Regions from separate parts of the Streptomyces sp. NPDC052052 genome, predicted to be linked through region 1. Evidence: riboswitches for the same ligand, from Rfam matches in the RefSeq annotation. Region 1 holds a riboswitch; each other region holds the start of a gene.
What was found. Region 1 has a riboswitch for cobalamin ahead of AB0L71_RS23475 (CbtB-domain containing protein). Riboswitches for the same ligand answer to the same signal wherever they lie in the genome.
Positions count from the first base shown of each region.

Region 2: another riboswitch for cobalamin. It lies ahead of AB0L71_RS05885 (ribonucleoside-diphosphate reductase subunit alpha); the one in region 1 lies ahead of AB0L71_RS23475 (CbtB-domain containing protein).
Region 3: another riboswitch for cobalamin. It lies ahead of AB0L71_RS01865 (cobalamin biosynthesis protein); the one in region 1 lies ahead of AB0L71_RS23475 (CbtB-domain containing protein).

Region 1 covers NZ_JBFAWU010000020.1:75,050-78,314, reverse strand. Annotated here, with positions in the region: gene AB0L71_RS23485 (GNAT family N-acetyltransferase) at 1-449, shown strand, start outside; gene AB0L71_RS23480 (CbtA family protein) at 587-1,366, opposite strand; gene AB0L71_RS23475 (CbtB-domain containing protein) at 1,395-1,610, opposite strand; adenosylcobalamin (AdoCbl) riboswitch at 1,614-1,763, opposite strand; gene AB0L71_RS23470 (histidine phosphatase family protein) at 1,874-2,467, shown strand; gene AB0L71_RS23465 (NAD(P)/FAD-dependent oxidoreductase) at 2,555-3,265, opposite strand, start outside.
Region 2 covers NZ_JBFAWU010000004.1:1,707-4,971, forward strand. Annotated here, with positions in the region: gene AB0L71_RS05885 (ribonucleoside-diphosphate reductase subunit alpha) at 1-1,871, opposite strand, end outside; cobalamin riboswitch at 2,010-2,150, opposite strand; gene mctP (monocarboxylate uptake permease MctP) at 2,292-3,265, opposite strand, start outside.
Region 3 covers NZ_JBFAWU010000001.1:427,586-430,850, reverse strand. Annotated here, with positions in the region: gene AB0L71_RS01875 (inorganic phosphate transporter) at 1-562, shown strand, start outside; gene AB0L71_RS01870 (hypothetical protein) at 614-844, shown strand; cobalamin riboswitch at 1,097-1,228, shown strand; gene AB0L71_RS01865 (cobalamin biosynthesis protein) at 1,373-2,356, shown strand; gene AB0L71_RS01860 (cobyric acid synthase) at 2,353-3,265, shown strand, end outside.

The sequences.
Region 1 (3,265 bases):
TGAGGGTGAGGGCGGGCAAGCCGCCGGAGGGCGCGCGCTGGGCACCTGGATACCCCTCCCCCGGTGAGATGGCGGCGGCCGAGCGCTTCCTCGACACCTGCGCGACCACGGGTGATCCCAGCCCCTTCGGTTCGTACGAGATACGACGCCGTGAGGACGGATTCGTGATCGGCGGGCTCGGGTTCCACGGCGCACCGGACAACCATGGGCAGGTCACGATCGGATACGGCCTCGTCCCCTCGGCCCAGGGCCTGGGCTACGCCTCCGAGGCGCTGCGCGCGCTGCTCCTCTTCGCCCGCGCTCAGGGCGTGAGCTGTGTGCACGGCGACACCGATCTGGACAACCTGGCCTCGCAGCGCGTCATGACGGCTGTCGGCATGCGCCTGGTGGAGGAGGACGCGCGGCTGAAGCACTACCGGATCGACTGGGATCAGCCGTCCGGGCCGTAGTCGACGAACAGCCGGCCCTCGGCCGGGCCGTGCGGGACCGCGAACCCCGGTGGGGCCGTGCGGGGGCAGGACAGCGGAAACCCGCCGCGCAGTGCGCGGCGGGTTCCACGATGAGCCGGCGATCTGCGGCGTTCCGGTCAACGGGCCGCCGCGGCAGCCCCGTTCGTCGCAGCGTTGCCGGTCCGGAGGGCCTTGGCGCTCGGGACGAGGAGCCGTTCCGCCAGCCATCCGAGGATGAGGCCGAAGGTGATCCAGAACGTGGCCTGCACAGCGAGGGTGGCCAGGCGGAACTCCCACAGCAGGCTTGCCGGGAAGTCCTTCCCGACCTCGTTGAACGAGGGCAGGAACGCGTACGCGAGTCCGATCACGAGTACGTAGCCGGCGGATGCGGTGATGCTCGCGTTCCAGTTGCCCAGGCGAGGAGCCAGCCGCCTGCCGAGGATGACCGCGGCGACGGCCAACAGCACGCTGAGGGCGATCATCAGGAAGAACAGGGTGGTGCGTCGGCCAATGGTGTCGGGGTTGCCGACCGCCGGCGGATTGGCCGGATACTTCAGGAACGGAACGACGTACACGGTCAGCAGCGCCGCACCCGCGATCAGGGCGGCCGCGGCCCGGGGGCCGAACCTGCCGATCCGGCCGAGTGCGTAACAGAGGACGAGGGCGGCGATGCCGCCCATCGCCACGCCGAAGACGAGGACACCGGTGCCCAGTCCGGCGGTGGACTGCAGGGTGCGGCTGACGAGTTCCTCGCCGCCGCCGTGGTCATGGGTGTGGGCGTGTGCCTCTTCGAGAGCGATGGCCGCGTCCACCCGGGACTCACCGAGGAAGTAGGCGACGACGAGAGCGAGCGCGCCCGCGGCGAGGCCGGACAGCATGCCGCGGACGAGTACGGCTCTGACGGATATGGAGTTCATGAGGGCTTTCCCTGGATCGGACGGTACGTCAGTGGCAGGGGAAACCGAGGAGGTGGCGGCCGTCGTGGACCCACTCGTGGACACCTTCACCGGAGATGACCGCGGTGGCGCCCTGCTCGGCGCCGACGAAGTAGAGCAGGACAAGCATGAGGACCCCGAAAAAGACCGCCCAGGGAGCGATGGCCTTCAGGGAGATGGGGGTGATCGCCGGTACGGCGGTGGCGGGGGCAGCACTCTGTGCCATGGCAGAACCTCCTGAGGGAACACGCGTCCCGATCGTGGTGCCTGAGACGAAGGTGCCGGGTCTGACTTCCCGTACGGAGTACGGGTACACAGTGGCGCGACCGTGCCGGATTTCCACCGGACTTCCATCACACCTTCGTCGTACTTGTCGTGACCATACCGCCTGGCAGCGACCACGGCCATGCCCCCTCCGGGAGGAACACGGACCGGATGCCATGGTGAGGTCTTCAGGAGAGCCACACGGTCAAGGGAGTTCATCCGGTCATGACGATGCAGGTGATGTTGATCTCACCGGCGGTCAACGCCGCGTTGCGCGAAGCCCGCTTCGACGGCGACGCTCCGCTCGACGCCGCCGGAGTCCGCCAGGCCCGTGCGGCCGCCGCGGCGGTGCCCGTGGCCGACCGCCATGGGTGCGGGCCGTCCCTGCGGTGCGTCCAAACCGCCGATGCCCTGGGGTTGCGGGCCGAGCCCGATCTCGGGCTCCGTGGCTGGGACTTGGGCCGGTGGAGCGGGCAGCGGCTGGCGGAGGTGAGCGCGCGTGAGCCGGAGGAGGTCTCGGCCTGGATGACCGATCCTTCGGCCGCCGGCCACGGCGGCGAGTCGTTGGTGGCGTTCTGCGCCCGGGCCGCCCGTTGGCTGGACTCCGTGGAGTCCACGTACGGCGAGGACGGCGGCCGGGTCCTGGCGGTGGTCGAACCGGCGGTGGTGCGGGCGGTGATCGTACGGGCGCTCGCCCTGCCGGTGCAGGCGTTCTGGCGGCTCGACGTCGCCCCGCTGACGTCGACCGGGCTCAGCGGCCGGTCCGGGCGGTGGAATCTGCGCTGTGGGCAGCCGCTGTCCCCCGCTGCGGAGAACTGACGGGCTCCGCGGTCCACGACCGGGCCGACCGACCGTCATCGTCCCGGCCGGTTCCGCCGCGCACGCCTCCCCGACGCCGTCGGAGCGCTACGCGTCCCGGTACGCCTCCAGCAGGCGCAGCCAGCCCTCACTGATCGTCGGATACGACGGAACGGCGTGCCACAGCCGGTCGAGGGGGACCTCGCCCACGACCGCGACCGTCGCCGAGTGCAGCAGTTCGCCGATGCCGGGTCCGACGAAGGTGACGCCGAGCACGATCTCCCGGTCGAGGTCCACGACCATGCGGGCACGGCCGCGGTAACCGTCCGCGTACAGGCCGGCCCCCGCCACCGCGGCGAGGTCCAGGTCCACGGCACGTACCCGGTGCCCGGCCTGCTCGGCCTCGGCGAGGGTGAGGCCGACCGATGCGGCCTCGGGGTCGGTGAAGACGACCTGGGGTACCGCCGCATGGTCGGCGGTGGCCGTGTGGGCGCTCCAGCGGTCGGTCTCCAGCGGCGTGCCCGCGGCGCGGGCGGCGATCGCCGCACCGGCGATACGGGCCTGGTACTTGCCCTGATGGGTGAGGAGGGCCCGGTGGTTGACATCACCCACCGCGTAGAGCCAGGTGGTGTCGTCGACGCGGCAGCTGTCGTCGACGGTCAGCCAGGAACCGGGTTTCAGGCCCACGGTCTCCAGGCCGAGGTCGTCCGTCCGGGGGGCGCGGCCGGTGGCGAAGAGGATCTCGTCGGCCTCGACCTGCTCGCCGTTGTCCAGCTCCACGGTGACCGGGCCGTCCGGGAGCGCGCGGTGTACGGAGGT
Region 2 (3,265 bases), on a different contig from region 1:
GGCGCGATGGCGAGCAGCAGCGAGTTGCGCATCCCGGACTTCGCGATCCGGGCGCGCAGCGCGTCCCAGCGCTCCGGCCAGTTCAGCTCGGTGTCGTAGTGGTCGGGGTGCAGCACACCGCGGGCGGCACGCGTGCGCGACCAGGCGGGCAACGGACCGGACCGCTCGGCGAGTTCACAGGACGCCTCGTAGGCGGCGAGCATGATGCGCTCGGAGATCCTGGTGGAGAGGGCGCGGGCCTCGGGGGAGTCGAACGGCAGCCGCAGCCGGAAGAAGACGTCCTGCAGGCCCATCAGGCCCAGGCCGACGGGGCGCCAGGTGGCGTTGGAGCGGCCGGCCTGCTCGGTCGGGTAGAAGTTGATGTCGACCACCCGGTCGAGGAAGGTCACGGCGGTGTGGACGGTGGCGTCCAGCCGTTCCCAGTCGATGCCGCCGTCGGCGACGAACGCGCCGAGGTTGACCGAACCCAGGTTGCAGACGGCCGTCTCACCGTCGTCGGTGACTTCGAGGATCTCGGTGCACAGGTTCGACGAGTGGACGACCCGGCCCGGCTCGGCCGTCTGGTTCGCGGTCCGGTTGGAGGCGTCCTTGAACGTCATCCAGCCCTGACCGGTCTGCGCGAGGGTACGCATCATCCGGCCGTACAACTCCCGGGCCGGCAGCGACTTGCGGGCCAGCCCCTTGGCCTCGGCGGCCCGGTACGCGGCGTCGAACTCCTCGCCCCACAGGTCGGTCAGCTCGGGTACGTCGACGGGGGAGAACAGCGACCAGTCGCCGTCCGCGGCGACCCGGCGCATGAACTCGTCCGGGATCCAGTGCGCCAGGTTGAGGTTGTGCGTACGCCGCTGGTCCTCACCGGTGTTGTCGCGCAGTTCGAGGAACTCCTCGATGTCGGCGTGCCAGGTCTCCAGGTAGACGGCCGCGGCTCCCTTGCGGCGGCCGCCCTGGTTGACGGCGGCGACGGAGGCGTCGAGCGTCTTCAGGAACGGCACGATGCCGTTGGAATGACCGTTGGTACCGCGGATCAGCGAACCACGGGCCCGGATGCGGGAGTACGAGAGGCCGATGCCGCCCGCGTGCTTGGAGAGCCGCGCCACCTGGTGGTATCGGTCGTAGATCGAGTCGAGCTCGTCGAGCGGGGAGTCCAGCAGATAGCAGGAGGACATCTGCGGGTGCCGGGTACCGGAGTTGAACAGGGTCGGCGAGGACGGCAGGTAGTCGAGCCGGCTCATCAGCCCGTACAGCGCCGCGACCTCGTCCAGGGCGCGCTCCGAGTCGTCCTCGGCGAGCCCGGAGGCGACCCGCAGCATGAAGTGCTGCGGCGTCTCGATGACCTGGCGGGTGTGCGGGTGACGCAGCAGATAGCGGCTGTGCAGGGTCCGCAGCCCGAAGTAGCCGAACCGGTCGTCGGCACCGTCGGCGAGCGCACCCTCCACCAGCGCGTCCAGCGCGGCGGCGTGCCGGGCGACGAACTCGGCGGTACGGTCCGCGATCAGGCCCTCACGGTGCCCGACGGCCACGGAGGCGGAGAAGGAGACCGCGCCCTGGCCGGCCGCCTCGTCCGCGATGGTGAGGGTCAGCAGCCGGGCGGCGAGCCGGGAGTAGGCGGGGTCCTCGGAGATCAGCCCCGCGGCGGCCTCCGTGGCCAGCGAGCGCAGCTCGGCCTCGTCCGACCGGGCGTTGCGGCCGCGCAGCGCGGCGGCGGCGACCCGACCGGGGTCGGTGTCGGGCAGATCGGCGGTGAGGTCCGAAAGGGCCCGGAGCAGCGCGGCCCCCGGTCCGTCGTGTGCGGTCCCCTCGGACTCGGCCGCTTCCGACCCGTGCACTGCGGACACGGCGGCTGAAGCCGGGTCGGCTGGCGCGATGGTCACGTGGTGCTCTCCCTCGCTCGGCTCGGGACCGGCGGGGAACGGAGGGCCGCGCGGGCGGCGGCCCGGGTCGGGGCAGCACTCCGTCACGGCGTCCACCGGCCCATCCGCGAGGCCCGGACGTCTGGCATCCGGTTCGGTCGAGCCGGATGCGCCGTCGGCAGGTCCTCGGACTCCCTGAGGGTACGCAGAAGCGCACCAGGTATACCGTTGCGGGACAGTTCCGGATTCACACCGGATTTCCCTGCGGCGACAGCGAGCACGAGCATACATGTGGGGTCCGCTGGATGGAGTAACCCCCAGATGTTGTGTCGCGTGTGTCGTAAGAGTGACGGCCGAGCGGGCCGTGCGGCTCCTCCCGGCACGATGGACGGCCCGCCGCGCCCCCGGTGGGGCGGGTGCGGCGGGCCGTCCGAACGTCGGTCAGTGGCCGCCGCCCGGCGCCCCTGCCGTGGCCGGCGGGAGCTCCACCTGGACGCCCGGGTCGCCCGCGTCGGCCGTGTAGTCGGACGGGGAGGTCTCGTCGGTCCCGGCGGGGGCCTTCACGGCGTTCAGGACGAAGGTGAGCACCACCGTCACCAGCACGTTCAGCACGAACGCCGTCAGGCCGATGTAACCGATCTCACCGATGCCCGGGATCTCCTTGGACGACCCGCCGAAGTGCGCCTGGGTCGGGCTGGCGACCCCGTACGCGGCCACCGTCCCGTACACCATGCCGACCGCCCAGCCGGCGAGCAGCGCCCAGCGGTGGAACCAGCGGGTGAACAGGCCGCCGACCAGGGCCGGCATCGTCTGGAGGATCCAGATCCCGCCGAGCAGCTGGAAGTTGATCGCGACCGTCTTGTCCATGGTGAGGACGAAGGCGAGCGCGCCGACCTTCACCAGCAGCGACACCAGCTTGGAGACCTTGGTCTCCTGCTCCGGCGTCGCGTCCGGCTTCAGGAAGTCCTTGTAGATGTTGCGGGTGAAGAGGTTCGCCGCGGCGATCGACATGATCGCGGCGGGCACCAGCGCCCCGATGCCGATCGCGGCGAACGCGACGCCCGCGAACCAGTCAGGGAACATGTTCTCGAACAGCTGAGGGATCGCCAGCTGCCCGTTGTCCACCTTGATTCCGGCGGCGATCGCCATGAAGCCGAGCAGAGCCAGCAGTCCCAGCATCAGCGAATACAGAGGCAGGATCGTGGTGTTGCGCCGGATCACGTCGCGACTGCGGCTGGAGAGCGTCGCCGTGATCGAGTGCGGATACATGAACAGCGCCAGGGCCGAGCCCAACGCCAGGGTGGCATAACCCCATTGGCCGGCCTCGCCCGGTGCGAGCGCGCCGCGCGGTTTGCCGGTCGCGGGGTTGGTCTGGGAGAACGCGTCGCCCGCCTTGGCGAAGATGTCGTCGAAGC
Region 3 (3,265 bases), on a different contig from region 1:
GGCCATCGCGCTCGGCACCTACCTGGGCGGCTGGCGCATCATCCGCACCATGGGCAGCGGCCTGACCGACCTCAAGCCGCCGCAGGGCTTCGCCGCCCAGACCAGCGCGGCCACGGTCATCCTGGCCTCCTCGCACCTCGGCTTCTCCCTCTCCACCACCCAGTCCTGCTCGGGTGCCGTGATGGGTGCCGGCCTCGGCCGCCAGGGCGGCGTGGTCCGCTGGTCCACCGCCACCCGGATGTTCGTCGCCTGGGGCCTGACCCTGCCGGCCGCAGGCCTGGTCGGTGCCGGCGCGGAGTTCCTCACGAAGCAGGGCACCTGGGGTGTCGTCGTCGTCGCGGCGCTGCTGGTCCTCGGTTCCGGGGCGATCTGGTGGGCGTCGCGCCGCAAGCCGGTCGGCCACGGCGACGTCGCTCCGAGCGGCGCGGCCGAGGCCGCGGACACCGGCACCCCGGCCGTCGCCGCCGTCCTCCCGCCGCTCGCCACGGCCCAGGACCTCAAGGCCACCATCGCGGCTCCGCCCGCATCCACCCAGGACCCGGCGCACCCCGCCACCGTCTAGTGCCGCCCGGTGCCGGTCACGGCACCGTGCCGGTCCCCCAAAGGATTCCGCATGAAAATCGACTGGGCAGCTCTCGGCTCCGTCTTCGGCGTCTCCCTCGTCGTCACCGTCGCGCTGGTGGGTCTCTTCACCCTGGGCATCGTCGGCCTCGCCAAGCAGGCCGAACCGGCCGCACAGCGCGGCTCCGGCGGCTCGCTGCTGCTGGCCCGCGCCGGGGCGTACGCCTGCTTCGCGCTGTGCGCGGCGGCGGTCGCGTACGGGATCTATCTGATCGTCGCCTGAGCCGCTTCTCCCCTCTCTCCCCCCTCTCCCCCTCTCCCCCTCTCCCCCGCTGCCCGGCCGGCCCGTCCACCTCGTGGAACGGTCGCCGGGCCGGCCGTGGTCGCTTCGCCCCGTCGTCGTGCGACGGGGCGAAGCGCTGCGGGGCGTCGTGGGCGATGTGGGGCTCAGCACACTGCGCCGCCGCAGGTCAACGGCAGGTTGACGGGCGTTCGCGGAGCGTGGTGAACTGCCGGAGCCAATTACGGCGACAGCAGAGGAAGCCGGTGCGAATCCGGCGCGGTCCCGCCACTGTCACCGGGGAGCAGTCCCCCACATCGGAAGTCACGGCGCGCGCGAGCGGGTTGGAAGGCCGGGGAACTGTGGATCCGGGGAGCCAGGAGACTCTCGTCGCCCGTCACGTCGAACCAGGGCGCGGACCCTGAGTGAGGACATATCGCCATGCCTGGCTGCCGTACGTCTGTTGCTTCGGCTCTCCCGACGAGAGCCGCCTGTACGAGGATCCTCCGAGGCGTGACGGCCGGTTGAGCCATGCGTGCCGACCGCATTTTCGCGTACGGCGCCACGGCCGGTCTGATCGGCGACCTGCTGCTCGGTGACCCCCGCAAGGGACATCCGGTCGCCGCCTTCGGGCGGGCCGCAGCGGCCGTCGAGCGCCGTCTCTGGCGTGACCACCGCGGGTGGGGCGCTCTGCACACACTCGTCTGCGCCGGTGGCGCTGCGGGTGGTGCCGCGCTGATCAGCCGTGCCGTACGCCGTCATCCCGCCGCCTCGGTCGCCCTGACCGCGGCCGCCACCTGGTCCGTCGTCGGGGGTACGTCGCTGGGGCGTGAGGCCCGGTCGATCGGCGACGCCCTGGCCGCCGGGGACATCGAGGCGGCCCGCACGCGGCTGCCGCATCTGTGCGGACGCGACCCGCAGTCCCTCGACGGACCGCAGATCGCCCGCGCCGTGGTGGAGTCCGTGGCCGAGAACACCTCGGACGCCGTGGTCGGCGCGCTGGTGTGGGGGGCGCTGGCCGGCGTTCCCGGGCTCGTCGGCTTCCGGGCCACCAACACCCTCGACGCCATGGTCGGCCACAAGTCGCCCCGGTACCGGCGCTACGGCTGGGCCTCGGCCCGCCTCGACGACCTCGCGGGCCACCCGGGTGCCCGGCTCACCGCCCTGCTCGCCGTCGCCGCCGGGGGACGGCCACGCGGAGCGGTACGGGCCTGGCGGGCCGACGCGGCCAAGCACCCGAGCCCCAACGCGGGCCCGGTGGAGGCCTCGTTCGCGGGTGCGCTGGGCGTACGGCTCGGCGGGACCCTCGCCTACGGGGGCCGGGTCGAGCACCGCCCCGTCCTCAACGGGGAGACGGGCCGGGCGGTGGAGACCGCGGACATCGATCGCGCGGTACGGCTGTCGCGCCGGGTGACCGGGCTCGCCCTCGGGGTGTGTGTGGCCGGACGGCTGGGCGCGGGCCTCGTCGCACGACGGATCGCCGCCGGCCGGGCCGCGGGTCGGGGGCGGTCATGAGCGGCGGCCTGCTGGTTGCCGGAACCACCTCGGACGCGGGCAAGAGCGTCGTCACGGCAGGGATCTGCCGCTGGCTCGTGCGCCGGGGCGTGAAGGTGGCGCCCTTCAAGGCCCAGAACATGTCGCTGAACTCGTTCGTCACCCGCGAGGGCGCCGAGATCGGGCGCGCCCAGGCGATGCAGGCCATGGCCGCCCGGGTGGAGCCGACCGCGCTGATGAACCCGGTCCTGCTCAAGCCCGGTGGAGACCGTTCCAGCCAGGTCGTCCTGATGGGCCGACCGGTGGGTGAGATGAGCGCACGCGGCTACCACGGCGGCAGGCAGGAGGCCCTCCTCGGCACGGTCGTGGACTGCCTCGAACAGCTCCGGGACACGTATGACGTGGTGATCTGCGAGGGGGCGGGCAGCCCCGCCGAGATCAATCTGCGGCGCACCGACATCGTGAACATGGGCATCGCCCGGGCGGCACGCTTCCCGGTGGTGGTGGTCGGCGACATCGACCGCGGGGGCGTCTTCGCCTCGTTCTTCGGTACGACCGCGCTGCTCGGTGCCGAGGACCAGTCGCTGATCGCCGGCTACCTCGTCAACAAGTTCCGCGGTGACGTCTCGCTGCTGGAACCCGGCCTGGAGATGCTGCACGGGATCACCGGGCGCCGGACGTACGGAGTGCTGCCCTTCGTCCACGGCCTCGGCATCGACGAGGAGGACGGGATGGCGGTCTCCCTGCGCGGGGCGGTGCGCGAATCGGTCGTCGCGCCTCCGCACGGCGAGGACGTGCTGCGCGTCGCGGTGTGCGCCGTGCCCCTGATGTCGAACTTCACCGACGTGGACGCGCTGGCCGCCGAACCGGGCGTCGTCGTCCGGTTCGTGGACCGCGCGGAGGAACTGGCCGACGCCGATCTCGTCGTCG